DNA from 3 places in the Bifidobacterium sp. KRGSERBCFTRI genome. Region 2 is predicted to be linked to each of the others. Evidence: riboswitches for the same ligand, from Rfam matches in the RefSeq annotation. Region 2 holds a riboswitch; each other region holds the start of a gene.
What was found. A riboswitch is a leader RNA that binds a small molecule or an ion and turns the genes downstream of it on or off. The one in region 2 is predicted to bind thiamine pyrophosphate.
Positions count from the first base shown of each region.

Region 1: it holds a riboswitch for thiamine pyrophosphate, as region 2 does, so the genes downstream of both, tenA (thiaminase II) here and OGI63_RS11460 (hydroxyethylthiazole kinase) in region 2, are expected to answer to the same signal.
Region 3: it holds a riboswitch for thiamine pyrophosphate, as region 2 does, so the genes downstream of both, OGI63_RS05460 (ECF transporter S component) here and OGI63_RS11460 (hydroxyethylthiazole kinase) in region 2, are expected to answer to the same signal.

Region 1 covers NZ_CP109653.1:1,201,559-1,208,636, reverse strand. Annotated here, with positions in the region: gene OGI63_RS05075 (energy-coupling factor transporter ATPase) at 1-2,281, shown strand, start outside; gene OGI63_RS05070 (aldo/keto reductase) at 2,642-3,478, shown strand; gene yhbY (ribosome assembly RNA-binding protein YhbY) at 3,749-4,054, shown strand; gene tenA (thiaminase II) at 4,177-4,917, opposite strand; TPP riboswitch at 4,908-5,007, opposite strand; gene OGI63_RS05055 (YccF domain-containing protein) at 5,072-5,482, shown strand; gene OGI63_RS05050 (metallopeptidase family protein) at 5,561-5,929, opposite strand; gene OGI63_RS05045 (GNAT family N-acetyltransferase) at 5,946-6,662, opposite strand; gene OGI63_RS05040 (DUF6508 domain-containing protein) at 6,708-7,078, opposite strand, start outside.
Region 2 covers NZ_CP109653.1:2,641,051-2,648,128, reverse strand. Annotated here, with positions in the region: gene thiD (bifunctional hydroxymethylpyrimidine kinase/phosphomethylpyrimidine kinase) at 1-739, opposite strand, end outside; partial or broken gene OGI63_RS11465 (thiamine phosphate synthase) at 874-1,623, opposite strand; gene OGI63_RS11460 (hydroxyethylthiazole kinase) at 1,767-2,651, opposite strand; TPP riboswitch at 2,642-2,755, opposite strand; gene OGI63_RS11455 (MerR family transcriptional regulator) at 2,933-3,376, opposite strand; gene OGI63_RS11450 (aldo/keto reductase) at 3,604-4,479, shown strand; gene OGI63_RS11445 (flavodoxin) at 4,476-4,748, shown strand; gene OGI63_RS11440 (DUF4230 domain-containing protein) at 5,102-5,779, shown strand; gene OGI63_RS11435 (DUF4230 domain-containing protein) at 5,766-6,359, shown strand; gene OGI63_RS11430 (hypothetical protein) at 6,384-7,078, opposite strand, start outside.
Region 3 covers NZ_CP109653.1:1,291,124-1,298,201, reverse strand. Annotated here, with positions in the region: gene glmU (bifunctional UDP-N-acetylglucosamine diphosphorylase/glucosamine-1-phosphate N-acetyltransferase GlmU) at 1-328, opposite strand, end outside; gene OGI63_RS05475 (DNA-deoxyinosine glycosylase) at 463-1,002, opposite strand; gene OGI63_RS05470 (aldo/keto reductase) at 1,133-2,140, shown strand; gene OGI63_RS05465 (TenA family protein) at 2,274-2,975, opposite strand; gene OGI63_RS05460 (ECF transporter S component) at 3,055-3,669, opposite strand; TPP riboswitch at 3,701-3,804, opposite strand; gene OGI63_RS05455 (cysteine hydrolase) at 3,957-4,517, opposite strand; gene OGI63_RS05450 (hypothetical protein) at 4,551-4,766, opposite strand; gene OGI63_RS05445 (hypothetical protein) at 4,782-5,711, shown strand; gene OGI63_RS05440 (hypothetical protein) at 5,953-6,423, opposite strand; partial or broken gene OGI63_RS05435 (hypothetical protein) at 6,540-7,078, opposite strand, start outside.

The sequences.
Region 1 (7,078 bases), 1.4 Mb from region 2:
CCAGATCGAGCTGCGGCATGTCGGATTCTCCTATGACGGCGGTGAGACATGGGCGCTCGACGATGTGAACCTTGGCATTCGCGCCGGCGAACGCGTGTGCATCGTCGGTGCGAACGGGTCGGGGAAATCCACATTGTTACGTGTGATGGCCGGACTCAGCGCGCCCGACACAGGTTCCGTGACGCTCTTGGGGCACACGGTGTTCACCGACGAAGGTGGCGCCGACGCCGATGCGTACGCATGTGCACGACGTGGCATCGGCGCGGTGTTCCAGAATCCCGAGGATCAGATCGTCACGACGGTGACCGCCGACGATGTGGCATTCGGCCCGGAGAACCTCGATGTACCCGCCAACATGATCGGCGCAAGGGTGCATGCCTCACTTTCCTGTGTCGACATGCTCACAGCATGGGGGGCCGACCCCACACATATGAGCGGTGGCGAGCAACAACGCATCGCCATCGCCGGCATGCTCGCCATACACAGCCGTCTGCTAGTGCTCGATGAACCCACCGCCATGCTCGACCCGCAGGCGCGCGCCGAGGTGCTGGCGCTACTCGATCGCATCCAGGCATCGGGGACGACCTTGGTGATTGTCTCGCATCTGCCCGAGGAACTACGGCATGCCGATCGCATCGTGCATATCGAGCACGGCAGAATCACCGGTGAGGATTGCGCACAGCACATGCCGCAACACGACCATCATTCCCCCAGTGTGACCACGTTCGCCCAGCTCGATACCCTGGCCCGACATGTCAACACCGAGCATGCCGGAATAATCGGGGCGGCACCAACCGCTGTGGTGTTCGATGACGTATCGTTCCGCTATGAGCGGGAATCGGCGGATGTGCTCAGCCATATGAATCTACGGATTCCACGCGGATGCCTGACGGCCATCATGGGTCCGAACGGATCCGGGAAGACCACTTTCGCGCGTCTGCTGTGCGCGCTCGACAAACCGCGCGGCGGCCGAATCGTGGTGGAGGGCATCGACGTGACGCAAGCGAGACGACGCGAGCGCAGACGCTTGCGTCGAGTGCTCGGATTTGTGATGCAGCATCCCGAACGCCAGCTATTTGCCGAAACGGTGGCCGACGATGTGGCGTTCGGTCCAACCAACCAGGGTTTGGATGCGGCACAGGTGCGTGAACGCGTCGATTGGGCTTTGGACCTCGTCGGCGTGTCTGACCTACGCGGCAGGAATCCGTTCGAACTGTCAGGCGGCCAGCAGAGGCTGGTCGCCATCGCCGGAATCATCGCCTGCGATCCGTCGGTGCTGGTGCTGGACGAACCATGTGCAGGGCTCGACACCTCGGCGAGCAGACACATCGAGCGCCTGATGGAGAATCTTCGCCACAGAGGGGTCACCGTCATTCTCATTTGCCATGACCCCGATCAGGTGGACCGTTTGGCCGATCAGGTTATCCTGTTCGGCAATGAGCAACAGGGACGGGCTCACGCAGATAGCGGCGGCGAGGTCCAGCGTGAGGTACTCTCCCCCACCGACACGGGTTACTCCTGGGTGTCCGGCCTCGACCCACGCGTGAAGATCGTATGCATCCTCACGGTGATGTGTGCGGCTTTCGCCATGAACACCTGGGCCCAGTTGGCTGTGGGTGTGCTGCTGACGGCTGCTCTCTGGGGCGCCAGTCGTGTCGGCTTCACCAGGCTATTGCGTTCGGTGCGTGGCTTCCTTGTCCTGTTCGCGGTCATGGGTGCCCTCAACATCGGTGTCGTTCATACCGGTGATGTGTTGGTAAGGATCGGTCCCCTGCCGATCACGACCGGCGGCGTGTCCGTCGCCATCATCTACACGACGCGCTTTGCCATCGTGTTGATATTAGGTGCTCTCCTGCTTGAGACCACGACCCCCACCCGTCTGACGGCGGCGTTCTCTTCGTTGCTCTCACCGCTGCGGCGACTGCATTGGCATACGCAGGAGACGGCATTGGTGCTGTCGTTGGCCCTGCGGTTCGTGCCCACGTTGGCCCAGGAGGCACTCTCCATTCGAGATGCGCAGGCGATTCGTGGCGGTTCCATAGAATCGGGTTCCCTGCCACAACGGGTCAACGCGATGTGCGCGACCATCATACCGGTATTCGCCGGCGCCATACGCCATGCCAACAACCTGTCGTTGGCCCTGCAGGCACGCTCCTTCGAAGAGGGGCGCCCCCGCTCCACCTGGCATGCCATGCACATACGCGGCCGTGACATCGTGTTCATGACGCTCACCGTGACGACGTTGGCGGCCATAATCGCCATGAATGTGTTCACCATATGAATTGTAGTTACGCTCAAAACGAATACTCATGCAAAATATTCACAACGACACCCGTCATGTACGATGACACAATCACCGCGCACGGCGGCGCCGACGAATGAGGTTGACGCGAATAGCATTGAGCGCCGTTCCGTCCACGTCGAATGTATGACGCACGGTTCGTCCCACAAGGACCCAATGCCGTAGGCGACGCACATGAGTCGTGACCACCCGCCGCATGGCGGGTGGTTTTTTATTTCCGCACTCCTCTCCACTGCCGCCTTGTTCTCATAGAGCACGATGCTGCATGTCCATTGTTTGGGGCCATTAAGATGAAACGCAGGAGAATATGCCCACCACAAGTACAGAAACGAGGAAGTCATGGCATTGCAGGATGGCGAACATACCATCGCACTGAACAACGAGGTACTCATGCCCGAAATCGGCTTCGGCGTATGGCACGCCGAAGAAGGCCCAGAGACGGTGAACGCCGTCAAGGCCGCGCTGGCCAACAACTACCGTCTCATCGACACGGCGGCGTTCTACAAGAACGAGAAGTCGGTGGGAGAGGCCATCGCCTCGTCCGACGTGCCACGTGACCAGATCTTCGTCACCACGAAGGTGTGGAACGACGACATTCGCGCCGGCAAGACGAAGGAGGCCTTCGACAAGAGCCTCAAGCTCCTCGATCTCGATTATCTCGACCTCTACCTGCTGCACTGGCCGGTCGAAGGCTGGCAGCAGGCATGGAAGGAACTGGAGACGCTCTACCGCGACGGCCGCGTCAAGGCCATTGGCGTATGCAACTTCGAGCAGGATCAGCTCGAAGAGCTGCTGGATCTCGCCGAGATCAAGCCTGCCGTCAACCAGATCGAGTCCAACCCGCTCTTCGCCAATCAGGATCTCATCGACTTCTGCCACAGCAAGGGCATTGCGGTCGAGGCATGGCATCCGATGGGAGGTCGGGGCAGTGATTTGTTCGAAAACGAGACGCTGCGCGATATCGGCGACAAATACGGCAAGTCCCCTGCCCAGGTGATGATTCGCTGGCACATGCAGCGTGAGGTGATTCCGCTGCCGAAGTCGGTGCATGAAACCCGCATCGTGCAGAACATCCACGTATTCGACTTCGAACTGGGCGAGAACGACATGGCCCGGATCAACGCGATGGACACCGGCGAACGTCAGGGTGCCGATCCCCATCACGTCGACTTCTGATCGCCACTGATTGCCTGCGCTGGGGTTGGTCGCCCACGGGACGGGGAGTGTTGAGGAACGTAAAGGGCGCTTGCGATCCAGTGACGAGACACTCCCCGTCCCGTGGGCGCCCAACCCCAGCGCATATCTCACACGCGTATTCCGACTGTCTTCGTATTCAGCCCAACCTCGCGATCGGCACGCATTGACCCAACGCTCCTGTACGATGGAGCGGTCTGTTACGCACGGAATCTGTAAGACAACCGGGTTTCCAAAGGTAGGAACAAGAATATGGCATTGACGAAGAAGCAGGTCAGGCAGCTGCGCGCGATGGCGAACCAGCTCAAGCCGCTCGTACAGATCGGCAAAGGCGATCTGAGCGACAACGTGATCAAGCAGGCGGACGAGACGATCGAGAAACGCGAGCTCATCAAAGTGCAGGTGCTCGACGGCTCGGGCATAGACGCCAAGGAGGCCGCACAGGGACTCGCCGATCGCATGGGGGCCGAGGTAGTCCAGGTGATCGGCAACCGTGCCGTGCTCTACCGTCGTTCACATCGCGACGACATCGAGCACATCCAGCTTGTGCGCGAATAGAACGAATGCAAAGCCTTTACGGATGAAAACGCCCGGCCCACATGAGCCGGGCGTTTTCATTGGCACATCAATCGCGTGCGGCGAAGCGCGGAGCATCCGCAAATCTGCACGCCGATACCGGATCAGCGTGAGGTGAGGCCCTCCCACTGCGGTTTCCAGGTCATCTGGCGCTCATAGGCGCTCGCCCAGAACATGTACTCGTATTCGACACCACGCACGAACGAATCCACCAGTCCACGCCGGCGCTCCTCGCCCACGCCGGCAACGCGGCGTTCGATCTGCGCGAGCAGCCATACGGAGCTCTGCCAGAACTCGTCGGTCTTGTACATGTCGATCCACTGCCGGCATGGATTGTGCTCGAGTCCCTGTGCGAAATCACGTGCCAGTCGCTCGCCATAGTCGGCGTACACCCACGCGCAGGGCAGCACGGACACCAGGATGTCGAGCAGATCGCCCGAATACGCGGTGGTGAGCATGTTCGTCGTGTAGGCGCGCGCGAATGCGGACTGCTGGCCGTGCAGCACCTTCTCCTCGGTCAGGCCGAATGATGCCAGATAATCGCGATGCAGTGAGGTCTCCACATGCAGGATCGCGTCCTGAACACTCGCCATCCATGCCATCACCTCACGGTCGTCGGTCTTCGTCACGGCGAGCGCATGCACCTTCGCATAGGCGCCGAGGTAGAGCTCGTCCTGCATCAGGTAGAATGCGAACTTCGAACGGTCAAGGGTTCCAGCGCCGAGTTCCTGTATGAATGGCTGCCTGTAGCCCTCTTCCCATACCGGATCGGCGGCCTGGCGCATGCGCGACGCGAACGGTGGCAGGTCGGTTCTGGTGATGGTGGTCGGCATGGATTTCGCCATATGATGTCTCCCTACGTAGGTGTTAGCCAACAGGTTCAAAGGGTCACGCTGTCGCGTTCTCAACTCGTCTGAGTCCCCCCGCATCTTCGTATTGTCACATGGTCGGCAGACGAAGCGCCATGTCGTCTCCGTGCAGGTCCCTGCATGTTCGCCGATGGACATCGTGCGTTTGGCCGCGTATCCATGGCCGGCCTACACTGTCGGTATGAGATTCATCGGTAATTTGATCTGGCTTGTTCTGGGTGGTCTGGAGATCGCCTTCGCCTGGTTCGTGGTCGGCCTCGTGCTTTGTGTGACGATCGTGGGCATCCCGTTGGGTGTGCAGTCGTTCAAGATGGCCCAGCTCACGCTCACCCCATTCGGCCAACACGTCGTCTATGGCGGTTCGGTGGGTTCGCTGCTGCTCAACATCGTATGGGTGGTGCTGGTCGGCTGGTGGATGGCGCTTGGGTATCTCATTGCCGGTGTGCTGAATTGCATCACGGTGATTGGCGTGCCTTTCGGCATTCAGTCATTCAAGATGTGCAAGCTTGCCCTGTGGCCTTTCGGCACCACCATTGACTAGTCCCGCATAAGGTGGCGGTGGCCGGCGACCTTGGTTCTCAAGGTCTCCGGCCACCGTCATTGCGTATATTCGCCAGCATCAGTAGCCGTGCGAGTGCAGGTACTTGTCATCGAATCCGAAATAATGCCCCAGCTCGTGGAGCACGGTCTTGCGAATCTGTTCGACCATCTGCGCATGCGTGGCGCAGATGCGTTCATGGGGGCCCTTGAAGATCGTGATGCGGTCCGGCAGCACGCCGGCGTATCCGGTGGTACGCTGGGTGATCGGCGTGCCTTGGTAGAGGCCGAGCAGCTCCCCGTCTCCGTGGGTCATGCTGACGTATTCTTTGTCCGTCGGCTCGTCGGCCACGGTGATTGCAATGTTGGAAAGCGCTTTTTTAAACCGTTCTGGAACGGAGCGGACCGCCTCGGTGACGGTCCGCTCGAATTCAGGTTCGCTCATATGCATGTCGACGCCTTCTCAATTAGTCACGGCCGAGCGGATTGACACCCTCATTGGCTGGTGACGTCTCGTTGTCGAACATCAGCGCATGCAAATGGTTGTCGAGGTAATCAGCTTCCTGATGCGCCTCGGTGTCCTCCTTCGGCGTGTGGGGTTCCATGGGCATCTCCATGCGACGCACCATGCCGCGATCCTCGTAGAAACCGTAGTCGCAATCCGTGTCGGTGTACAGGAAGTAGTGTTCCACATTGTTTACTTTGAACTCATTGAGCATCCAGTCGAACAGATGCTGGCCTATGCCCTGGCCGCGCATGTCCTCGCGCACAATGAAGAGCACGATCTCGCCGTCATAGGCATGGCCGTCCTTCTTCGCCTGCTTGATCATCTGCCGGTCGGCTTTCTCGGCGTTGAGCATGTTCTTCAACGCCTGATGAGCTGACTTGTTGAAGAAAAGCGGGCCCATGATCTTCATGACGCTGCGATGATGCTGGTTGATTCCCTTGCGGGTCTCCTGGGCGTCGATGCGACCCAGAACGGCGCCGACCACCTCACCATCGCGTACAGCCACTTCTGCGGTGGTTGTGCGTGCCAGGCAGTATTCGAGATCTATCTGGGCGAGCTTCATTTGCAGATCCTCATCCATCTGCGGATCCTGCTTGTGCCACGTCTCGCACAACATCTTCGTTAACGCTGGGTAATCGGTGCGCTGCAACGTCCTGTAACTGATCGAATCATTCATAACCCCAAGTGTATCCCACAGCCGCATGAGGTCATTGGCTTCAACCTATTGGCGTATGCGCCGTGACTGACGCCCCTTGTGTTCCTCCACGAGTTCCCTCATACGCTTGAGCAGGCCGACGAGCACGCCATTCTCCAAGCATTCGGCGAGGTACCCGTCGGAACGGCGTTCGCGGTACACAATCATGGTGATCAGTGCGCTCACCAATTCCATGTCCAACGAACGCATATTCAAGATCTTCGGATCCACATCGGCATCGAGCCCATAACGGCGCAGCGTCTTGGTGAAGTCAGCGGAACATCGGGTGAGCACGGAATCGATGAAGCCGAGCATAATCGGCTCATATACCACGTATGGCACGCTGCTCATCACACCTGGCATCGTCATGAACTCGGTGTGATAGAGGTCGCCGGTGT
Region 2 (7,078 bases):
TCGGCAGCGCCTCGCCAAGAGCCAAATGGCTGGCGATGGCGGAAGACAGTGTGCAGCCGGTGCCGTGCGTGTTCGGGTTGTTGATGCGACGGGAACGGAACCAGGTGATCTTGCCATCCGGCTCGACAAGCACGTCACTCGCGTCATGCGTGCCGTGGCCGCCCTTGACGAGCACCGCGCAGCCGAAATGGCCGGCGAGCAGATGACCTGCGGTCACCATGTCGTTCTCGGTGGAGATGGATTCGCCGTTCTCATAGTCGATTGCGCCCGCACCCTGCTCTACGGCCAAGTCGCACAGTACCTGGGTCTCCGGCATGTTCGGCGTGATCACAGTGGCCAGCGGGAACAGTTTGGACGTCAGCGCCGCGATGGCATCATCCTCGATGAGCTTCGCGCCGGACGTGGCCACCATCACCGGGTCGAGCACCACGTTCTTCGCGTTGTGCGCGGTCAGACGGTCGGCGATCACGGTGATGAGCTCGGCGCTGGACACCATGCCAATCTTCACCGCCACCGGCGGAATGTCTTCGAACACCGCGTCGATCTGCGCCGCAAGCATTTCCGGGGGAGTGTTGGTGACCATCGTCACGCCGGTGGTGTTCTGCGCGGTCAGCGCCGCGATCGCGGTCATGCCGAACACGCCGTTGGCGAGCATGGTCTTCAAATCCGCCTGAATGCCGGCACCGCCGGACGAATCCGATCCTGCGATGCTCAATACCGGTGGCAATGTGCTGGTCATGGTAACTCTCCTTATTAGGCTCACTGATTCATTGATTATCTTCACTGAGCTCACTGATACAGTGTAGAACCACCTTTGCGGAACTTCTCGCTCATCTCAGCGGGCTTGTCGATTTCCTGTACGACGGACTACTTCACACGCGGCGCATAGCCGTGCTTCGCGTCGCCGCGCACCGCCTTCCAGCGCGTCACCATTTCGCGGGTGGCCGCTTCCGGATCGTCGGCACCGGCGATCGCGGACACCACGAACCAGCCGGCCGCCTTCGAACGGGCCAGCATCTCCATATCGTCGGCATGTACGCCGCCGCCGACCACTACCGGGAACTCGCTCGCCGCGCAAATCGCGTTGATCTGTTCCTCGTCAAGCGTGTGCCCGGAACCGTCGTTGCCGCCCACGGAAGCCTCCGGCTTGGTGGTGGACACATGTAGCGGGCCGGCGCCGATGTAGTCGATGCAGCCGCTCGGCAGCTCGTTGATAAGCTTCACCAGACTTTCGGTCTCGGCGGACAGGCCCACGATGGCATCCTCGCCGAGCAGCGCGCGAGCCTCCTGCGGTTCCATATCGGTCTGGCCGATATGCACGCCATCCACCTTGATGCCCTTGTCGCGCGCCTGCCACACCACATCCACGCGGTCGTCGATCACAAACGCCACGGAATCGGACTTGCCGCTGTTCTTGATGACCTGCGCGATATCGCGGGCCATTTCGGTGATATCCTTCGCATCCGCGTTCTTGGCGCGCAATTGGATGAACGTCGCGCCCCCACGCAACGCGTCATCCACCACATCCGTCACCGGCCGGCCCTTGCAATCCTGCGGACCGACCACGAAATACGCGCTCATATCAAAGCAGTCGCGCATCGAGGCGAATGGATAATTATTCATTGGTCTCCCCTTTGTTGTTCTTTGGGTAAGTGCTCCAGAAGAAGTCTTGTTATTTTCCGTTTATTTTCCGTCGCACCGCACTGAACGTATATATTCCGTATATACGATTGCGATGGTGCGAAACCATCCACGGAACGTTGCGGTCAGTTGGTTTCGATGATGTCGGACGCGGCCACCTGGTCGGCGGTGACGTTCCACAGCGCGTCGAGCAGCGCCACCTGGAACGAACCGGGGCCATCGGATTTGACTTCGGCGATTTCGGACGCACGATCATACAGCAGCGACGCGGCAAGGGCGGCGACCAGCGGCTCGGCCACGGCAAGATACGTTGCGGTCACGCCGCCGAGCGAACAGCCGGCGCCGGTGATCTTCGTCATCATCGCGCTGCCTCCGGGCAGGCGGAACGTGCGCTCGCCGTCGGTCACCAGATCAACCGCGCCGGACACCGCGACCGCGCCTGCTCCAACGGGGGAGCGCTTCGCCAGATGGCGGGCGAGACGCTTGGCCGCGTCGACCGCGGCATCGACCTCATCGACGGCTTCCACGCCGGCGGGACGGGTCGCGGGCGTGGTGCTGTCGGCGTCGGCGAGTCCCCACATCGCGTCGAGCGCGATGATCTCGCTGGCGTTGCCGCGCACGATGGTCGGCGGAACGTCACGGAACGATTCGAGGATGGCGGTGCGTGTCTCGCCGATGCCGGCCGCGACCGGATCGAGCACCCAGGTTTTGCCGTTCTCATGTAGCTTGCGCGCGATCTCGGGCAGCGCGTTCTTGAAGAACGGCAGCAACGTTCCCACGTTGATGTAATTGGATCCTGCGATTTCGGCGGTGGCGATCACGTCATCCGGCAGATAGCTCATGGCCGCGGTGCCGCCCGCGGCGAGCTGCGCGTTGGCCACCAGATTGATGGTTACGAAATTGGTGAACGACTGCGCCAATGGTGTCTGCCCGCGCACGTCCGTGACGGCTTGTTTGATGGCGGCACGCAATGTGCCGAGTGCGTCATTGGTGGATGGGTCATCGCTCATGATCTGCTCCCTACGTTGGTCCTAACCAACAGGTTCAAAGGGTCAGGCGTTCATGCCTATCTCAGCTTGATGGACTTGGACATCAAGCACCCCCGCATGTTTACAACAGTGGTTAATCTATCTGCGTCCCTTGACAGGCGCGATTCCGTAGGTGATTTTGGGCTTCCGTAGGTGGTTGCTGCCGGATAAGCATCGGCGAGATGCCTGGAATTAGGCGTTTGCTCGTGTCCGGATTCGAAGCTGACCGCCTACGGAACGCAAAAATCACCTACGGAACGCAGTCAGTCGCTTTGCGTCGTGTCGATGACGTTGCTGCAGTATGCCGTCCTGCCGGCAGTCACGTCGGCGTAGAAGCGCTGTTTTTCATCGATGTATGCGATGGCTTTACGCAGTTCCTCCAGTTGCGTCTCCAGATGCTCGCGTTTTTCGGCAAGGATTTCCTGACGTTCCGGTATCGATGACTCACCTTTAAGACAGAGTTGCGTGTAGTGCCGCATCTCCTTGATGCCCAGACCGCAGCGTTTGAGGCATGTCAGGCCGTTGATCCATGCGATGCATCGCTCGTCGAAGACGCGTCGGTTGTTCTGGTCTCGTTTGAGACCGGGCACGAGTCCTGAATTGCAATAGAACTTCAATGCTTCGTAATTCATGCCGGTTAGTTTGCAGGCCTGCTTCATCGTATAGGTTTTCATGTTCTTATGGAGTGGCACTGCCGTGATTGCCATACGTGGCTCCTTTCGGACGCTGCGCGGCAGGACGTTCGGCGGGTGCCGCCGGATGGGGTCGGGCTTGAGGCGCATTGTTCTTTTTGTTTGTACCTATCATGTCACATTTCCGGTTATTAATACCGGTAGATAGTACCGGCGTGCCGTAATTTGACCGGTAGCAGCTACCGGATTTTATCGTGGGGGTCAGAACGGCATACATGCCGGCACTGAATACCGACGAATTTATGGAAGGAAAAACAGTGGAATACGTGAAACTTGCCAACGGTATTGAGATTCCGAAGATCGGATACGGCGTCTTCCAGATCAGCAAGGACGATGCTCCTCGCTGCGTGCGCGAGGCCATCGAGACCGGGTACCGCCATATCGACACCGCACAGTCGTACTTCAACGAGGCCGAAGTCGGCCAAGGAATCAAGGATTCCGGTATCGATCGTAAGGATCTGTTCCTCACTACCAAGATCTGGATCAGCAATTACGGCTATGAGAACACGCTGAGGTCCGTCGATGTGTCCTTGAAGAAGCTTGGCACCGACTATCTCGATCTGGTGTTACTGCACCAGCCGTTTTCCGATACCTACGGCGCGTGGCGTGCACTCGAAAAGCTCTACAAGGACGGCGTGATCCGCGCCATCGGCGTGAGTAACTTCTATCCGGATCGTCTGGCCGATATGGTCGCCTTCAATGAGATCGCCCCGATGGTCGATCAGGTCGAGACTAATCCGCTCAACCAGCAGATCGAAGCTCGCAAGAACATGGTCAAGCGGGGCGTGGCTCAGGAAGCATGGGCTCCGTTCGGGGAGGGCATGCAGAACATGTTCTCCAATCCCACCCTGGCCAGGATCGGCGAGGCGCATGGCAAGTCCGTCGCGCAGGTGATCCTGCGTTGGCTCACCCAGCGCGACATCGTTGCTCTGCCCAAGTCCACGCACAAGGAGCGCATGGAAGAAAACCTGAACATTTTCGATTTCCGGCTCTCCGACAGCGAGATGGCAACCATCGCGGGCCTTGACACCAAGACCAGCATGTTCTTTCGCCACGACACCCCTGAGGCGGTCGACCGCTTCGTCGGTTATGTCAAGGAACGTGCCGGCCGCGAATGATTCCGGTCCATGACATGGTCGGTGCCGGCAGCACTGTGTATCTGGGCTTCCCGATTTGGTGGATGGCACCTGTTTGGCTGGTGAACGATTCCGTCAAATCCAACGATTTCGCAGGTAAGACGATCATTCCGTTCTGCACTTCCGCCAGCTCCGATATCGGCAACAGTGCATCCACGCTCCAGAAAATGGCAGGCAGCGGTACATGGCTTACCGGGCACCGTTTCTCGGAATCTGTTTCCGAGAAGGACGTGACCGATTGGCTGATTTAGTCCAAAAACGGTATCGCCGAATAGCGAAGACATGGGGCGACCATTGTACGTTCGGCTGCAGCATTTCGTGTGCTGAATAGCAGGTCGCCTCTTCCACGCTCTTTTGAGTATCCCATCCGAATGTTTAAGCCGGCGTGGAAGTAGTAAGTGGTATGTGTGCTGTCCTGCCTTGCAGGAAGACATGGCGGGCATTTTCATTATGATGAAACGTCATCAAATATCGGATTATTTCCGATAATCATTCCACGAGATGGGCTTCCCCGTATTATTTCCTGAGACGTTTGTGACGTCCCTATGTATTTGCGTGCGGGGATAGAATTGTTGACGGAAGAGAACCGTGAAAGGAATGTGCGTTGGCGAGAAATGACGGGAGTCGAAGGAGGCGGGGCGGTCTTTGCGATAGGTTGTTCGGCGATCTCAGTGCAAAAAAGTTGCGTAAGGTGTTGTTTGGCGCTGTTGCGGCAATTGTCACTGTTGCAGTTGTCCTGTTTGTGTGGAACGGTGTCGTTAAACCTGTTTTTGACAATGCAAGGACCGAATCTACCATCAGTGTGGAAAGCCAGTTGCAGGCGGCTGTGAATATCGACGATCTATCGACCGCGAAATTCCATTATGGCGGTGTTGCTGTAAAGAAAGACAATGCTGGTAAGGACAAGTGGCATGTTGCATATGAGGCGACGGTGACTGCTGGCGTCAAGATGAGCGATATCACGTTCGAAGTGGACGATACCGCGAAGACCGTCACTCCGATTCTGCCGAAGCCGACTATTGGGGACGTCGTGGTTGATAGCGGCAGCCTCGACTTTTTCGAGAACAATCCGTCCGTTGAAATTGATGAGGTGATCAAGCTTTGCAAGCAGGATGCGCAACAGGAAACCAAGACAAACGGAGACATTATTTCTATTGCTGCCAGCAATCTTGAACAAACTGTGGATGCGTTGACCAAGGATCTCGTGGAAGCAAAAGGATACAAATTGCAGAAGGCCGAGACCGTAAAGCTCACTAAGGAGACCGCGCATGCTGACGAATAATCGTTCCATGAAACGTGCGATTGCCGCATTATGTGTTGCTACGCTTGCATGTTCTGCTGTAGGGTGCGGCGAGGAAAAGAAAGAAGCTATCCCAACTTTCTCGAATGCCACGTATATCGCACAGATGGCCACATTAAAATGTTATTACCACAACACGGCCAAGCTCAGTCATGAGGGATCGTGGTTTTTCAATAATGGCTACAAACGTATGTGGATGGAATACAGTGGCATCGTGAAGTACGGTATTGATGCCGATAAAGTAACAATTAGTCCAGATGCCAACGGTCATAAAGTAATCATTACCGTGCCTCCAGCTCACGTGTTGGATGATCCGGACGTAAATGAGAAGTCGTTCAGCAAACCGCTGGTGAGCACTGGTTTCGCCACTTCGATTACCGCCGAAGAGAAAACGGAAATGTTTGATAAGGCCCAGCAAAGCATGCTGAAGCAGGCGAAAACCGATTCGGCGTTGCTTGCCCAAGCCGAAGCTCGCGCGTGGACTATTCTAGAGCAGTATGTGCGCAATGTGCTTGGCGACGACGCGAAGAACTGGACTATCGAATTCAAGGATGTGCAATAGTCGCCAAGCGGAAACCGACTCACATCACCCGCAATTGCCATCGTGGATGGCTGTGGCCAGCTGGTCGCTGTGCGCATCCATCGCGTATTCGGCGACGCCCTGCTGCTGGTCGGCGATGCGGTTGCGATCGGCCCCGAAAAACAGCACCGAATAGGAATTCGTCACCGCCTCGGTGCGGTCGGCCGCGATCGTCGGTTGGGTGGTGCCGCAGGAGACCATGATCGAACGGTGCGAGAGCTCGTGCTTGACCATGTCCACCAGCCAAGGGCTTCGCGCGGTCTGCGTCCAACCTGGGTGCGTGGTGAGGATATGCACGACATCCCGCTGCGTGCGGTCGGGCATCTGGCAGTAATAGGCCGCCACGAATCCGTTCGGATTCTCACCTGACTGGCCGCCGCAGTTGAATTCCATGGTCTGCTCGATCTGCACGCCCATCGTTGATACCACGTTCGTGGCGAGCGTGTACCATCCGGCCGGATCGAGATCGCCGTTGCGCTCAGGTACGGCGATCGCAGCCGCCGAGGCTTCCTCGCTGTGCAGATTGCTGACCGCGGACGAGACCTGCTGCTTCACGTCCGAGCGCAGCTTGTGCAATGATTCCAGTCCGGTGAGCATTTCCCGCATCGACGAATACTCACGCTGTTTGCCGTATCGGTCGATGAGCTCGTTCACCTGCGTCGGATCGTCCACCTGCAGCAGCCATTGCGCCGCATGCTGGC
Region 3 (7,078 bases), 1.3 Mb from region 2:
TGTCGGATGCGGCGATCAGCACGGCGCCGTCCAGATCGTCCTTCTGCGTGAGCTGCGCCATCGCGCATTGCACGGCGCGGCCGGTTCCGGGGATGTCGTCCTGTTCGACGATGGTGACGTGCTCGTTGTAGGAGCGTGCGGCTTCGGCGACGCGTTCGGCCTGGTAGTGGACCACCACGGCGAGCGTATCGGGGTCAAGGGCCGCCACGGAGTCCATGACACGGTTCAGGAACGTTTTGCCGGCCAAGGTGTGCAGCACCTTCGGTTTGTTGGAACGCATGCGGGTGCCTTCGCCCGCGGCAAGGATGATTGCGGCGCTCAGTGCCATCTTTCGCCTTCCGTTTTGCTGGTTTTCGCGGGAAACGTCCATTCCAGACGGATTAGTGGAGGACGCTTCGGATTTCAACGCAACCGTGATTGTATAAATAGGGTTCGGACAATGCCGCAGCCGTCGGAAACGCCTTACGACGCCTGCGAAACGGAGCGTGCGACGCATCCGTACGCTTCGACGAGTCCGGGCAGGTCGGCTTTGGCGTTCGCCGGACTGGTGGATGGCAGCTGCGTCATCGGCATGCCGTCCAATCCATGCGCCCGAAGCAGCGGAACGCAGAGCTTACGGTACAGTTGCGCGGCTTTCGCGCCAGTGGTGAAGACATGGGCGATTTTCGATCGCATGATTATCGGGGAAAGATCATTGGGCACCGCATTACGGATACTGGCATCGCTCGCTCCATCGATGTCGCACGACTCAATCACATCCCATAACGCCATATGGTGACGCAAAGCGAAATCCCTACGCAACCCCACAATCTGGTCCGGGTCCCGGCACTCGCGCAGACAACCGTCATCATGGAAAACAGCCGCCATGACCGGCCAGAAACGATTGCGCGGATGACCATAATAAAACCGCATCTCACGCGACTTCGGACTTGGCACGGAACCCAACACCAACACGCGCGATCCGGCATCCCAAACCGGACCGAATCCATGTTCCACACGCATGGGCCACTCTCCTACCACCGCATCGAATACCGCGATGCGCCTTATTGTATTGCGCAATGTTGCGGCACGACAAACGGACGTGTATGTTGATTGCGGATACGACATGAGCAGCATATTCAAAGGAGAAAACATGCTCGAACCGACCACCGTCTATACGCCATCGCCAAACCGATACGACAGCATGACCTACAACCATGCCGGCGAAAGCGGCCTCAAACTGCCGGCCATATCCCTCGGCTTCTGGCACAACTTCGGCGACACCACCCCATACGACACCATGCGCCGCATCGTGTTCACCGCATTCGACAACGGCATCACCCACTTCGACCTGGCCAACAACTACGGCCCCGAACCCGGATCGGCCGAAAAAAACTGCGGACGACTCCTGCACGAATACTTCCACCACCACCGCGACGAACTCATCATCAGCACCAAAGCCGGCTACGAAATGTGGACCGGCCCCTACGGCGACCTCGGCAGCCGCAAATACCTGCTCGCCTCACTCGACCAAAGCCTCAAACGCCTCAACCTCGACTACGTGGACATCTTCTACCACCACCACATGGATCCATCCACACCACTCGAAGAGACCATGGGCGCGCTCGCCACGGCCGTGAACAGCGGCAAGGCGCTGTATGTGGGCCTGTCCAATTATGATGGCCCCACACTCGAGAAGGCCACCGCCATTTTGGATGAGATGCATGTGCCGTTCATCATCAACCAGAACCGTTACAACATCTTCGACCGCACCGTGGAACGCAATGGGCTCAAGGAGACCGCGCACCGTCTTGGCAAGGGACTCATCACTTTCTCCCCGCTCGCCCAGGGACTGTTGACCAACCGGTATCTGAACGGCGTTCCGGCGGACAGCAGAATCGCACATGACGGACGATTCCTGCAGCAGAGCGCGTTGACGCCGGAACGGCTTCAGCAGATTCGCGACCTGAACGATCTGGCCGCCGAGCGTGGACAGACGCTCGCCGAAATGTCGCTGGCTTGGCTGCTGCACGACGGCATGGTGGCTTCGGTGCTGGTCGGAGCGTCCCGTCCACAGCAGCTGATCGACAACATCGGTGCGCTTAGAAACACTTCGTTCAGCGACGAGGAGCTCCGGCGTATCGACAAGATTTCACTGTAGCCGGGCCGCCCCCGCGCGGCAGCCGCGCACGAGGAAGCCGGGCTCCGGACGGAACCGCAACAAATGAGCCGGGCGCGTACGACATCGATCGTACGCGCCCGGCTCATGGCTTATGCGGTCGTGGATCGCAGGCTCACTCCTGCGGGTAGGAGTCGTCGAAGAAGCGGCGCTCCAGATGCACGATGGTGCGGAACACTTCGGCTTCCGGACCATCGATGGAGCAGTATTCGTTGACCAGGGAGATGAGGTCGCCGACCCACTTGCGGAAGTGCGCGCCTTCATGCAGGTCGACCCAGCCCTTGTGCGCCGGCACCTGCTGGATGACGTCGGCGTCGACGGTGCGCTTGGCCCATGCGAGGTACAGCCATTCCATGCAGCAGATCGCGGTGATCAGTTCCGGCCAGCTCTTGTCGGACAGGCTGTCGAGGTATGCGCCGTACTCCTTGTTGGCCGGGGTCGGTTCGGTCGCGTCGTATTCCTCCTGGCTGACGTGATAGGCCTCGAGGAAGTGCTCGAAGTAGGTGGCCTCGTTGTCGGCGAACCACTGCGATTGCGCCGCGAGCATGTCCTTGGTCTCCTGACGTGGGGCGAGTTTGATGAGACGCGCCATCATGCCGTTGTTATAGAACTTGAAATCCTGGATCAGGTACGCCTTGAGGATGGATTCCGGCAAGGTGTCGTCAAGCAGCTCGCTGACGAAACGCGAGTTGATGGCGTCGTACCAGTCCTCGGTGTTGAGCATGTACATGAGGTCGGCGACGGAGCCGGCTTCCGCGCCCAGCCAGGCGTAGTCTCCACTGGCGGGTTTCGTTGCTTCTGGAACGTGGTTGGTCATGATTTTCTCTTTTCTTGGATACGCCGGCGGACGGCCGGCATGTTTTCTGTGTTTGTTGTTGGATTGTGAGTTGCGTGGTTCAGGCCACGACGTCGGCCTTGCCTGATTCGAAGCGGTCGAGCACACCGGTTTTGGCGAGCGCCTTCTGTACGAACCACATGAGCGCTCCGCCGAATACGGCTCCGGAGATGACGCAGCAGACGGTGAACACAACGCCTTGCAGTGTCGACCAGCCGGCGGTGACGACCCACTCGTACAGGCCATTGGATAGGCCGGTCAACGCGCCGGCCAGGGTCACGGTGAGCAGGTTCCACTTGCGGTATGCGAAGACCGCGAAGCCGATTTCGGCGCCGAGTCCTTGGGCCATGCCGATCAGCAGTGCGTGCGTCACGCCGAATGGATTGCCCAGCAGCGTTTCGATGACCGCGGCGATGGTTTCGCCGAAGAAGGCCGCGCCGGGCTTGCGGATGATGATGGCCACGAGCGGGCCGGCGAACAGCCACATGAAATGGAAGAGTCCGCCCAGTCCCGGGGTGAGGCTGTCGAACAGGGCGGTCGGGACGGCGTAGATGAAGTCCCAGGCCCAGAAGATCACGCCGGATGCGACGGCAACAATCGCGGCCACGACGATGTCGACCACACGCCATTTGACGTTGGGTTTGCGAACTGCGGAAGACTGGTTTTCTTCAGTCATAAAGGTATGTGCCTTTCTCTTATGCAAAGGCACGGGAAGTAGAGAGACGTCCGTGCGCCGGCATTATCCGGTATACGTTCATACGGTTGAAGCGGTCGCTTCCTCTCAGCCATAATGGCCCCCGTGTCCGCAAGCGATATTACATGGTTCGGCGCGTTTCCAGGCTGGTATTCCACATGTCGGCCAAAAGTCTCGTGAAATGGAAAAATGGGTTCCGTGTTTTCCCGAAAGTCCTGGGCCTTCGGAAAAACACGGAACCCATCGATATGCGGGAAAGCCGCTGTCGGCTATGCCAGGATCGACGCCGTGTCGGTTACCGTGATCAGCGGTTCGAACAAGCGCATCGTGTTGAGCGCCAGTTCCTGGTTCTCCGGGGTGCTGCCGGCGCAGGCGTCGGCCGGAACGCGCACGGCCACGCCGTTATCGGCCGCGGCGAGCACGGTGGTGAGCACGCAGCAGTCGGTGGCCACGCCGCAGACCGTGATTTTCTTGGCTCCGCCGATCGCGTCGATCAGCTGTTGTCCCCATTTGCCGAATGTGGTGCGGTCCACCACCTGATGGCCTTCGGCGAGGGCGGCGGTCTCGTCGGTCAGGTCGTACATCGGGTCGTCCGGCGGTACCAGGAACTGCGGCCAGTCCTTGAAGTAGTCGACCCAGGCGTCCTTTGGCGGAATCGGCGCGACGTAGCGCGTGTAGACCACGCGGTCGCCGAACGCCTTGGCCAGTTTTGCGAACGCTTCGTTGGTGTCGTAGTAGGTTCCGTCGGCGCAGGCCCAAGCGGACCATTCGCTTTCGGCGAATACTTTCTGACGGTCGATGACGACCAGCCACTCATCTTCAGCGATCATCGTATGTTCCTTCCTGTGCGATCGCGCCGTTCGTCACTTGGCTTCGATGGCATCCGCCGTTTCGGATGCCGGCAGGTCGGCCTCCTGCTTGGCGATGTCTCCACGCTGGAACGCCAACGCGCCGAACAGGCCGACAAGCAGCGCCACGATCACGCCGAGGTTGGCGGATGCCCAGCTGCCGTCCTTGCCGCCGATCAGGAAGAGGAGGTAGCCCTGCCAGGTCAGCCAGTTCGCGGCGGTGTTGACCACGAGGCCCCATACGGCGTGGATACCCCCCAAGAGATGAAAAGCGCGCCATGGCTCGAAGGCACCCTGTTCATCGATATGACCACCAAACGAATCGTCTGGGCCGAAGAAAGCGAAGGCTGCTACCTTCCCCGGCTCATCAACGCCCTGATCGAACTGACATGGCCAGGATGGACCGCAATCTGGTCCCCCGAAGACACACGCGGCACATTACGCGCCACCGGAGCCGACACAGACATCATCTACACCGATCATTCGTTCAAAGACCTCGGCGACTTCGACGCCGCATCGGATATGGCCCCATGGACCATATCCAACGAAACCGACGCATTCTCCTGCACAACAGAAAACAACAAAACAATCACTTGGGGAAACTACATCGACCTCGAAAACATAGCCCTACTCGGCCCCAACAAAATGCATACGCTCGTCAACAAAGTCATCCAAGGCTGCAACGAAGGCAAACCCTGGCAATGGAACCTCCAAACACACAACAAACAACCCGAAAAAGGCATCCACATCGACTACATAAACAAAACAATAAAATGGTGGTCCATCTACGAAGACGACTGGGCCATCAACCCATTCAACGCACTATGGCCCGGATGGACGCTACATTCAAAAGGCGACAACTACGAATGGCACGAAAACATCACCGGATATAAGATGCGCGACTGGAAACAAAACGTCGCACAATGCAAAAACTCACTCACACAAACCATCAAACAAGGCATAAGAACCAACCCCATCGAACGACTGACAGGAGCGCTCGCAAAACAGGGAGTTGACATGCGGATTCGTCCCGCCACGTTCCAATTCGTCCCTTCAAGAATGGAGCAACCGCCGGAACGCATCTTCGCGTATCTGGACCGCTTGGAGTCGGACGAGCCTCTGTCACCGGCGCGTTTCATCAACAGAGATGGCGAAATCATCCCGGCGTGCCAGTAGACGCGCCTCTATGCACGGCCAAATCTAATAAATCCATCACGGTTTTCTTATTTGAACAGGTCAAACAGGCTGAAAGTGGTCTTCCGGTAGACGGTGTTGTACAGCTTGCGCTTGGGATGCAGCCAGCCCATGCCCTTTTTGCCGTATCCTGGAATCAGCGCCTTTTTGACAGCACGCGTCGCGCGACCTTTCGTACGTGCCGACAGGCTCTTTTTTCAACTTGGCTTCCTCATACCGTATTTCATTTCGACCCCATTTCCTTCCTATGCTGTTTCGATTCCGCTATCGACGCGAGCTGTCGCATGTAAAGGCTTTCCGGCGTCTGGTCGTACGCGACCGGCAGAGGATCGACGGACAGCATCGATTCCACCGCGTCACACAGCCGTCGGAAATCCTTCTCCTGCTTTTTCGTGTAGATCGCGCAGTACGGCGACTTGCGGGACTCGGACGCGCTGCCCAGCATCGGCGTATCTCCGTCCAACGTGCGCACGGACAGGCAGAACAGGCCGTTCGCGAAGACCGTCGCCTTGCCGGGTGCCACGTCCACGATGCTGCCGACCGGTATCTCGGTCCGCGCGAACCCGTACATGGACGCGACGATTCCGCCGCGTTCGATGGTGACCACACCATCACACAGCGTGACCGTGTACCCATAGCCCCTCGCGCATATTGGCTCAAATCCGACGCCGGCTCTTACCATTTCCTCCGTCATACCCCCATTATCGCTCGGGCCGACGGGTGAAGTGGTGCATGGCAAGTCAGGCATGACCGTCACGCGTTCTTCGCGTATCTCCATGTCATGCCCCGTCCGTTTAAGGCTGGGATTGCTCATAGGTCGGATGCCGTCCCGCATGCGGATTCCCCTTCGCTTTCGATGTCCACGCTCCCCTGCTTGCTTTCATTGGGGCTTGGATCGAGTAGTGGCTGCCGGCTTTTCCTTCCCGCGTCCTTCAGGACCTTCACCAGCTCCTTGTTGGCGCGTTTCATGTATTTAAGGCTGCGATTGAGTATCTTGAGCATCTTTTTGGGACTGGCCTTCCCGTCGCCGTCCCCGTCCGCCCCACCGTCGCGTATGCCGCGTCTGACCGCTTCGGTTCTTGCCTCGAGTTCGATTATCCGCCTGTTGAGCGCGACGTTGATCCCATACGCGGACGCGAGGTCGCCATACCGTTTGACGAGCACGTCCTTGCAGAACGCGGTCAGTTTCGCGCATTCCTCCAACACGTAGTCGCCATTCGTGGCCATCGCCATCGACGCCGCCGCGGACATTCCCGCGCCGCCGGCCGCGCCCAACACGGCCCCGCCGCCGACGATGAGCATCGTCCCGCCGGCCATTCCCGCGCCACCGGCTATGAGGGAACCACCGC